2 regions of the Fictibacillus arsenicus genome follow, and region 1 is predicted to be linked to the other one. Evidence: riboswitches for the same ligand, from Rfam matches in the RefSeq annotation. Region 1 holds a riboswitch; the other holds the start of a gene.
What was found. A riboswitch is a leader RNA that binds a small molecule or an ion and turns the genes downstream of it on or off. The one in region 1 is predicted to bind S-adenosylmethionine.

Region 1 (5,381 bases):
ATTCTTTTGGGTTATGAAAGTTGTTTTCGTAAACAAAGTAGTCATAGAAAGGGTTGATTTCCTCTCCAGGTGCTCGATTTCCGTGGGGTGTGCGGTGAGCCCCCTAGGCTAAATAAGCCTGCCGGGGTCTCACCTGTCCCACTAATCCCGCAGGAGTCTCGCACCTTACGTTCCAATCAACTAGTCGACGAAGTGTACTCCAAGAAAATATTCAAAAGCAACAGTCTTTAGCGTTGATTTATGCTCCAGATTTCCCGGACGGGTAAGGAGAGCAAGCTAAATGCGGTGTTAGTAAAGATCTATACGGCGGTCATTAAAAACAGGAACCTTCGCCCGTACTTCATCAACCAATTCAGGAGATATGTCAGCAGTAAGAATTTCTTCTTCAGAAACGGAGGCTTCTGCGACAATATCGCCCCAAGGATCGATGATCATAGACTGGCCAGCGAATGTATTGTTCGGATCGCTTCCAACACGATTGCATGCTACAACATAGCATTGATTTTCAATAGCACGTGCAATCAAAAGAGCGCGCCAGTGAGTCTGCCGCTGAATCGGCCATTGAGCAGGAACGAATAAAACTTTTGCCCCTTTTATAAAAGGCATGCGTATCCATTCAGGAAAACGGATATCATAGCAGATTGCAGCTGAAGACAATATGCCATCAACTGTGAAAATACCGCTTTCTTTGCCAGGAGCGATATATTTTTCTTCTTCCATAAGCGTAATAAGGTGTGCCTTGGAATACGTTCCGATATGCGAACCATTTCTGTCAAAGCTCAGCATCGTATTATAAACGTCATTACCTTTACGGAATGCAACAGATCCGCCAATGAGGTTAATTCCAAACTCTTTTGCAAGGGAACTGAGCCATTTTTTTGCTTTTTCACCATTTTCATCACTGATCTCGTCTAGGCGCGTCAGATCATACCCTGTATCCCAAAGTTCAGGAAGTACTATGGAGTCAGGCTTATAAAGCCGAACTGCCTCACGGATTTTTTTCTCGATATGCTCCATATTTTTTTCAGGATTTCCAAATTGGACATCCACTTGTATACATACTATTTTCATAAAAAAACACTCCTATCTGGCATAGAAATACCAAAAAAAGTCTTTACAGAATTTCCTTAAGCGTATAACATAACTGATTAGAATTTCAAGAACATTCAAATTAGACTGGAAGTGATCGTTTGAAACGTTTTGAACAGGCAGAGGTCATGGCTAAACTGCCAGAGCAATTTTTCGCTAAACTTGTAAAAAAAGTATCACATTATGTGGAGCAAGGCTATGATGTTATTAATCTTGGACAAGGGAACCCGGACCAGCCCACGCCAAATCATATTGTAGAAGCGTTAAAAGAAGGGGCAGACAATCCTGCATATCACAAATACTCGCCGTTTCGCGGACATTCTTTTTTAAAGCAGGCTGCAGCCGATTTTTATAAAAGAGAATACGGAGTTACGCTGGATCCGGAAAAAGAAGTAGCAGTATTGTTCGGAGGTAAAACGGGTTTAGTAGAGTTATCTCAATGCTATTTAAATTCTGGAGATATTGCTCTTGTTCCAGATCCAGGATATCCTGATTACTGGTCAGGAATTGCAATGGCTGGGGCGAAGATGGAGACGATGCCTCTCTTAGCAGAGAATGCTTTTTTGCCTGATTATGATCGTTTAGAAGAAAATGTGCTGCAAGAAGCTAAACTTATGTTCTTAAACTATCCGAACAATCCGACGGCTGGTGTCGCAACAAAAGACTTTTTTGAAGATACCGTTGAACTGGCAAAAAAGCATGATATTTTAGTGTGCCATGATTTTGCGTATGGTGCGATTGGATTTGAAGGTAAAAAGCCTGTCAGCTTTTTAGAGGCTGATGGAGCGAAAGAAGTTGGAATAGAAATCTATACATTGTCCAAAACTTACAACATGGCTGGCTGGCGTGTCGGTTTCGCAGTCGGAAATGAGCAAGTCATTGAATCTATCAACCTTCTTCAAGACCATTTTTATGTCAGTCTATTTGGAGCCGTGCAGCATGCAGCGGCCGCAGCACTCAATGAATCCCAGGAATGCGTGGATGAGCTGGTAGCAACATATGAAAAGAGGCGCAATGCTTTTATCGGCAGGTTAAGAGAAAACGGCTGGAACGTCGAAGCTCCAAAGGGTTCGTTCTTCTGCTGGCTGCCAGTTCCTGAAGGATACACGTCAGAAACGTTTGCGGATCATTTACTAGAAAAAGCGCATGTTGTCGTTGCTCCAGGGATCGGATTTGGAAAAGAAGGAGACAAATATGTGAGGGCAGGTTTGCTTACTTCAGAAGATAGGCTAATAGAAGCAGCCGACAGAATCGCAAAAGTCATTTAAAAAATTGTTGACAGGATCTTCATGGCCTGTCATAATCACAATTAATATTATATTCGAACAATTTGCACTCTTATTAAGAGCAGGTGGAGGGACTAGCCCGATGAAACCCGGCAACCATTCAGCTTATTTTCAGCTGAAAACGGTGCTAATTCTTGCAGTCAAATAGACTGAGAGATGAGAGGAAGCGGACCTGCGATATTTAGTGCCCCTTCCTTTTGGATGGGGCTTTTTATTGTGTTTGAAAGGAGTTTTAACGATATGGGAAAAGTAACTGCGACCTATTTGGTTCATGACAAAAAAGGAAATTTAGATAAAAAAGCGGAAGGCATTGCACTGGGATTGACAGTAGGATCTTGGACGGATCTGCCGCTGCTTGAGCAGGAACAGCTTCGAAAACATAAAGGTGTTGTAGAGAGCGTTGTTGAACTGGAGCGTGACGATGAAGCTGATCGGTTTTTAGGAAACCAGCGTACGAGGGGATTGCTGAAGATCTCTTATCCATCAGCAAATTTTTCTAACGATATTCCAGCGATCTTAACAACTGTCTTTGGCAAACTGTCACTTGATGGAGAAATAAAACTCATAGATTTGGAGTTTGATAAACAGCTGGAATCGAGTTTCCCAGGACCGAAGTACGGTATATCTGGAATACGTGAGATTTTAGGTGTCCATAACCGTCCCCTAGTTATGAGTATTTTTAAAGGAGTGCTGGGTAAAGATCTTTCATTCTTTAAACAGCAGCTATATGAACAGTCACTTGGCGGCGTCGACCTTGTGAAGGATGATGAAATTCTTTTTGATAATCCGCTGACACCGTTTGAGGACCGCATTAAGGCGGCAAAAGAAGTATTGCAGCAAGCGGAAGACCGAACTGGGGAAAAAACGCTTTACGCTGTGAACTTAACCGGAAGAACAAGTGATCTGCGTGATAAAGCAAGGCGCGCTGCAGATCTAGGTGCAAATGCATTGCTGTTTAATGTGCTATCTTATGGTCCAGATGTGCTTCAGGAGCTGGCAGAAGATAAAGAAATACCTCTTCCGATAATGGCACATCCTGCGTTGTCAGGTGCAATCGGTTCATCTTCTCTCTATGGAATAGGTTACTCAGTATTGCTCGGAAAACTTTTGCGATATGCAGGAGCAGATCTTGTACTGTTCCCGTCTCCATATGGAAGTGTGGCACTTGATAGAGATGAAACACTAAATATTGCAGAAGCTTTAACGACAGAAAATATTGCGCTGAAAAAATCATTCCCGGTACCATCAGCTGGGATACATCCTGGATTAACTCCTGTATTGTTCAATGATTTTGGCTTAGACAGTGTTATTAATGCTGGCGGAGGAATTCACGGTCATCCTGACGGAGCTGCAGGCGGGGCACGTGCATTTCGTCAAGCTGTAGATGCAGCAGTTATAGGCGAAGACCTTGAAAATTATGCCGAGAAACACCCGGAACTTCAAAAAGCTTTGGAGTTATGGGGAGGAGTACCTGTAACATGACGCGCAAACTAATCTTCTGCGATTTTGACGGAACTGTTACCGAGAAAGACAACATCGTAGCCATAATGGAAGAGTTCGCTCCAGATGGATGGCAGCCGATTGTGAACGATATTTTAAACGAAAACATCTCGATTCGAGAAGGAGTAGGGAAGCTGTTCTCACGGATATCTTCTAACAAAAAGGATGAAATCATCCATTTTGTTTTAACTCGTTCCAAAATAAGAGATGGGTTTCAAGAATTTATAGATTTTACAAAGCAAGAAAACATTCCGCTTTATATCGTCAGCGGAGGTATTGATTTCTTTGTTCATCCAGTGCTGAAAGATAAACTGGATCCTGAACAAATCATCTGCAATCATAGTGACTTTTCCGAAGAGCAAATCAAAATTACGTGGCCAAACAAATGTGATGGACTTTGCCAGAATGATTGCGGGTGCTGCAAGCCTTCCTTTATCAGAAAGGCAGAAAATCAGCATTTCGATTATCAAAAAATAGTAATCGGTGACTCCATAACGGATCTTCAGGCTTCTAAGCTTGCCGATGTTGTTTTTGCAAGAGACTACTTAATTGAAAAATGTGAAGAAAATAATATTCCATACACACCTTTTGAAACATTTTTTGATGTCATCCATGCATTGGAAAAAGAGGAGGTAAGAAGTTGACGATACATGAACAACGCTGGAACGAACTGGCCGATGTGAAAGATGAATTAGCTGCAAGAAACTGGTTTCCTGGAACCAGTGGAAACGTATCGATAAAAGTTGAAGAGAGTCCGCTTACCTTTTATGTTTCTGCAAGCGGCAAAGATAAAACGAAGCGTACGTCAGAAGATTTTTTACTCGTTGATGGAGAAGGGAAAGCAGTTGAGACGACAACGCTTAAAGCCTCTGCAGAAACCGGCATTCACTGTGAAGTATATCGTTTAACTGATGCAGGCTGCTGTCTGCATGTTCATACCGTTGACAATAACCTTATCTCTGAGCTGTATGGAAACGAAGGCGAGATCACATTTCAAAGACAAGAACTGATTAAAGCATTTGGAATATGGGAAGAAGACGGGAGTATTACAGTGCCTATCGTTGAGAACTTTGCAGACTTGACTAAGCTTTCCGAAGCTGTTGCCGGTGTGATAAAACCGGATACGAAGGCAGTACTGATCCGCAATCACGGAATCACGGTTTGGGGAAAAAATGCTTTTGAAGCAAAAAAACATTTGGAAGCTTTTGAATTTCTTTTCTCCTATCATTTAAAACTTCAAACACTTTCTTTTTTAAGCAAAAAAACAAAAAATAAATCATTTGGGGGCGTAAAACATGGCACAATTAAGATTTCATGACAACAACGAAAGAATCGAAAATCAAAGTGAAGTAGAAGCTTACTTAAATTCACAGGAAGTCATTTATGAAAAATGGGATATTGAAAAACTTCCTCAAAACCTTCGTGAGAACTACTCTTTAAAGGATGAAGAAAAAGAAGAAGTGCTTCAGACGTTCCAAAGCGAAATTAATGATATTTCGGAGCGCC
Region 2 (5,381 bases), 1.3 Mb from region 1:
CAGTTCACCCTCAAGTGCCGCTTGAACCATAGCACGAGTGTAAGATAAATTCATACGGCTTCCGACACCATATTCACCGCCAGACCAGCCTGTGTTAACAAGGAATACTTGAACATTATGCTGATCGATTTTCTTGCCTAGCATTTCTGCATAAACAGTTGCAGGCAACGGAAGGAATGGAGCACCAAAACATGTTGAGAAAGTTGCTTGCGGTGAGGTAACTCCTCTTTCAGTTCCAGCAAGCTTGCTTGTATATCCAGATAAGAAATGGTACATCGCTTGTTCTTTTGTTAATTTACTGATTGGAGGCAATACTCCAAAAGCATCAGCTGTTAAAAAGATAATTGTATTTGGATGACCTGCCACACTTGGCTGAATGATGTTTGGAATGGCATCAACAGGATATGCCGCTCTTGTATTTTCAGTTAATGTGGAATCCTTATAATCCGCAATACGAGAATCATCATCGATCATTACATTCTCTAATACACTTCCAAAACGAATGGCATTCCAAATCTGCGGCTCTTTTTCTTTGGAAAGATCGATTGTCTTTGCATAGCATCCGCCTTCGACGTTAAATACTCCAGTGTTAGCCCATCCGTGCTCATCGTCTCCGATTAAGCGTCGGTTAGGATCAGCAGAAAGTGTTGTTTTCCCTGTTCCGGACAAGCCGAAGAAAAGAGCTACATCACCTTCGTTTCCAACGTTGGCTGAACAGTGCATAGAAAGGATCCCTTTTTCAGGAAGCAAGTAATTCATAACAGAGAATACTGATTTTTTAATCTCACCAGCGTATTCTGTACCGCCGATTAATACGATTCGTTTTTCAAAAGAAATAATAATAAACGTTTCAGAGTTTGTTCCATCATCAGCAGGATTTACTTGGAATCCAGGAGCTGAAACTACTGTAAATTGAGATTCATGTGAAGCAAGTTCTGTTTCATTTGGACGCACAAACATTTGATGTGCAAATAAATTGTGCCATGCATATTCGTTAATAACTTGAATAGGAAGACGGTACTCTTGATCTGCCCCTGCGAACCCCTTAAATAAGAATAACTCTTCTTTAGTGCCTAAGTATTGAAGTACTTTTTTATATAATTTATCAAAGTTTTCAGGTGAAAATGGTTTGTTTACTTTGCCCCAGTCAATGGATTTTTTTACGGATGCATCTTCAACAATAAATTTATCCTCAGGGGACCGGCCTGTGTATTTCCCCGTGGTTGCTCGAAGTGCACCTGTAGAAGTAAGAATGCCTTCTTTTCTTGTTAATGATTTCTCTACTAAAACCGGAACAGGCAAGTTCTGGTGAGTTGTTTCACGGGTCACAAGTTCATTTAAGGTTGTCGTAAATTCCAAAGTATTCATATCAGACAGTACCATCCTTTATCCTAGAGTGATATATTCGAAAATTAGTATAACACATTAATTTAAATAATGTATACTATTTTATGAAAGCGCATCAGAAAAGTTCTTAATCCAGAAAAAAAGGCTTAAATACACCAGGAATCTCCATCATATTGAAAGCGATATCAAAAAAGTGCGAAATTCAGCTTCTTCTTATTGATATTAAAGGGATTTCTATTGACATCATAAAGTCATTGCGCTATTATATTTCGAGAACGGCTACTCTTATTCTGAGTAGGTGGAGGGACAGGCCCTATGAAACCCAGCAACCGACATGAAAGCGGAGTTTATAATCTGCTTAAAATGAAAAGGTGCTAACCTGCAAGGTGAAAATAACCTTGGACAATAAGAGGATGAAGGCATTTTTATTTTAAACCTTTTCCCTCGTGAATGATATGTGAAACAGGGAAGGGCTTTTTTTATGCCTTTTTCAAGTTAAGAACATAAACAATACAAAATAGATAAGAATAAAGTACCGTATCATACTGAAAGCAATTAAGGGAGGATATTAATTTGTCCAAAAAAGTTAGTCGTCGTTTATTTACATCTGAGTCGGTAACAGAAGGTCATCCGGATAAGATTTGTGACCAGATATCAGATGCAATTCTAGATGAAATTTTAGCTAGTGATGCTAATGCACGTGTAGCATGTGAAACATCTGTTACAACAGGTCTTGTACTTGTTGCTGGTGAGATCACAACTTCTACTTATGTAGATATCCCAAAAGTTGTACGTGAAACAATTAAAGAAATAGGATATGACCGTGCAAAATACGGTTTCGATTCTGAAACTTGTGCAGTACTGACTTCTATCGATGAGCAATCTGCTGATATCGCGATGGGTGTAGACCAAGCGCTAGAAGCAAGAGAAGGCTCTATGACAGATGCTGAGATCGAAGCGATCGGTGCAGGTGATCAAGGTCTAATGTTCGGTTTTGCTTGTAATGAAACAGAAGAGCTTATGCCTCTTCCAATCTCATTAGCTCATAAATTATCTCGCCGTCTTACTGAAGTACGTAAGTCTGAAGAAATTCCTTACTTGCGTCCAGATGGAAAAACTCAAGTAACAGTTGAATATGATGAGAACGACAAGCCAGTACGTATTGATACAATCGTTATTTCTACCCAGCACCACCCAGAGAACACACTTGAAGAAATTCAGAAAGACATTAAAGAAAAAGTGATCAAGCCAGTTGTTCCTGCTGAGTTAATTGATGAGAACACAAAATACTTCATTAACCCTACAGGCCGTTTCGTTATCGGCGGACCACAAGGTGATGCTGGTCTAACTGGACGTAAGATCATCGTTGATACTTACGGCGGTTATGCACGTCACGGTGGCGGAGCATTCTCTGGTAAGGATGCTACAAAAGTTGACCGTTCAGCTGCGTACGCTGCTCGTTATGTTGCGAAAAACATCGTAGCTTCAGGTCTTGCAGATAAAGTTGAAGTTCAGCTTGCATACGCGATCGGTGTGGCTCAGCCTGTATCAATTGCTGTAAACACTTTTGAAACGGGTAAAGTATCAGAAGAAGTTCTTGTAGAATTAGTTCGCAACAATTTCGATCTTCGTCCGGCTGGAATCATCAAGATGCTTGATCTTCGCCGTCCGATCTACAAGCAAACTGCTGCATATGGTCACTTTGGCCGTACAGATGTGGATCTTCCATGGGAGAAAACTGACAAAGCAGAAGAGCTTAAGAACCAAGCAAATATTTAATGTGATAAAACAGACTCTTGTTAAAAGGGAGTCTGTTTTTGTTTTTGGGTCTTTGAGCTGCGAAGTTTGACGAGATGTGTCGACTTGTGGTTATTTTAAAAATAACGTGGGATTATTCCATTTAACGTGGGAAAAAAGTGATTAACCATGGAATTATCGTTTCCTATACCTAAAGGGGTATTGGGAAAAGGGACTTTATTTACCCTAAACTGCCGCTAAATCTTCCCCCGATATAGCTTAAACATGAAAAAGCCTGCCATTTTTCAATGGCAGGCATCTTTTTATACAAATAGCTTATTTTTAACACCTAAACTGCTAACTTGTGGTCTTCCAATTGACTCATAATGCAAAGGATGCTGTTCAGCAGCATTTCTGACCTCTTCAAGAGTAAACATGTTTCTCCCATCAAAAATAACAGGCTGCTTCATTCTTCTGATATTTTCTGCTTGCAAAAGTTGTATAAAATCATCCCATTCAGTAACGATAACTGTAATTTCCGAATCAGTAATGGCTGATTCAAAAGTATGGGCAATTTGCACACCTTCTACGGGAAAATCTCTAACGAGCGGATCGAATGCAGTCACTCGAGCTCCCTCGTTCACGAGTTAACGATTTTTCCATTTCATAATGTTTCAGGTCTTTACGGGGAATTCCAACATAAAATTAGGCTAGCTAGGAAAAAAGCTTTACTAAGAACAATGAAACAAAGCTTGAACTTATGCCGAGAACAATCCCGGCAAGAACATCAGTAGGGTAATGAAGCCCGAGATACATCCGTGAAATAGCTACCAAGAGAGCTGCGAAAAGCAGAAACACGCCCAAAAACGGGTTTAATAGGATAAGAGGTGTCACAATAGAAAAAATGGCTGTTGTGTGACCAGAAGGGAAAGAATGATCTTTCAACGGATTGTCTCCGATATTCGTATCGGGAAGGCTCAAGTATGGACGCTTCCGAGGATATATTTTTTTCGAAATCATAACTGGGATGTGACTGATGATGAGTGAAACCATACAGACAGCTCCCCATGATTTTAAATGTGCAGGGAGGAGCAATAAAAGAAGAACAGCTGTTGAGATCGTAGCAGTTGCGCCGCCAAGATGAGTCCACACATGAAAGAAACGATCCATGGAACTTCTGTGCATTCGTCCATTAATAAGCCGGAAAAATGTGCATTCTTTTTCGTAAAGCCAATTAATAACTTTTGCCATTAATATCCCCTCTTTATTTTATAGCTTGATATGTTCATCATAAAATAAAATTGTTATGGAGAAATGAAGGCAGTGTAAATATTTATAAAAAAAACCGTCCAAAAACGCTGGACGGTAAAAATCAGAAAAATATTTTCCGGTCTCGTTCTTCTTTTAATATTTCAACAGCTTCCCGGAAACGCTGGGAGTGGATAATCTCTCTTTCTCTTAAGAAACGAAGAGAATCATTCAAGTCGGGGTCATCTGACATGTTTATAATCCATTGATAGGTAGCCCGGGCCTTTTCCTCTGCAGCTATATCTTCATAAAGGTCAGCGATCGGGTCCCCTTTTGCTGCTATGTAACTTGCAGTAAAAGGTACACCTGCTGCATTATGATAAAACAAAGCACTATCATGGTTAACGTAATGATCTTCTATTCCTGCTGCTTTTATTTGATCAGGTGTTGCATCTTTCGTCAGCTTGTAGATCATTGTTGCGATCATTTCTAGATGTGCAAACTCTTCTGTACCGATATCCGTTAATAGACCGATTACTTTATCAGGAATTGTATACCGCTGATTTAAGTATCGAAGTGCAGCAGCAAGTTCACCATCAGATCCGCCGTACTGTTCGATTAAATATTTTGCTAGTCTTGGATTACATGATGTTACTTTTACCGGGTATTGCAGTTTTTTCTCATAAACCCACATTTACGTGAACCTCCCTTAACCTTTTTAAAGCTGCCAGGGCCAAGGACCGCTGCTCCAATTCCAGGGCATTCCGGAATAACTGTTTCCATATTGCTGAAGCGGTCCGTATTTTGACTCTATCGCTCTTTTTATTTTTTTTCTTTGTTGCGCATATTGGTTGAACTGGTGAACGGCATTTTGATCTTGTGGATGAGTGTCTAAATATAGAGTAAGCTCCACGAGTACAAAATCAACAGCTTGGAGCTCTTCCATCCATTGATAAAATTCTTCTGGCAATGTCTGCTGCATCGCAGTTACCCCCTTTTTTCATACGGATTTTCATAATAATCGTAAAAGGCAGGCCAAAGTGTACCTT

Region 2: another riboswitch for S-adenosylmethionine. It lies ahead of metK (methionine adenosyltransferase); the one in region 1 lies ahead of ABE41_RS08290 (2,3-diketo-5-methylthiopentyl-1-phosphate enolase).

Annotation. Positions count from the first base shown of each region.
Region 1 is NZ_CP016761.1:1,575,147-1,580,527, forward strand. It holds gene ABE41_RS08280 (carbon-nitrogen family hydrolase) at 289-1,071, opposite strand; gene ABE41_RS08285 (pyridoxal phosphate-dependent aminotransferase) at 1,191-2,357, shown strand; SAM riboswitch class I at 2,425-2,538, shown strand; gene ABE41_RS08290 (2,3-diketo-5-methylthiopentyl-1-phosphate enolase) at 2,616-3,857, shown strand; gene ABE41_RS08295 (2-hydroxy-3-keto-5-methylthiopentenyl-1-phosphate phosphatase) at 3,854-4,519, shown strand; gene ABE41_RS08300 (methylthioribulose 1-phosphate dehydratase) at 4,522-5,193, shown strand; gene ABE41_RS08305 (1,2-dihydroxy-3-keto-5-methylthiopentene dioxygenase) at 5,171-5,381, shown strand, end outside.
Region 2 is NZ_CP016761.1:2,891,311-2,896,691, reverse strand. It holds gene pckA (phosphoenolpyruvate carboxykinase (ATP)) at 1-1,368, opposite strand, end outside; SAM riboswitch class I at 1,630-1,759, shown strand; gene metK (methionine adenosyltransferase) at 1,921-3,126, shown strand; gene ABE41_RS14860 (UDP binding domain-containing protein) at 3,408-3,728, opposite strand; gene ABE41_RS14855 (phosphatase PAP2 family protein) at 3,799-4,335, opposite strand; gene ABE41_RS14850 (manganese catalase family protein) at 4,457-5,026, opposite strand; gene ABE41_RS14845 (spore coat protein CotJB) at 5,051-5,314, opposite strand; gene ABE41_RS14840 (spore coat associated protein CotJA) at 5,320-5,381, opposite strand, start outside.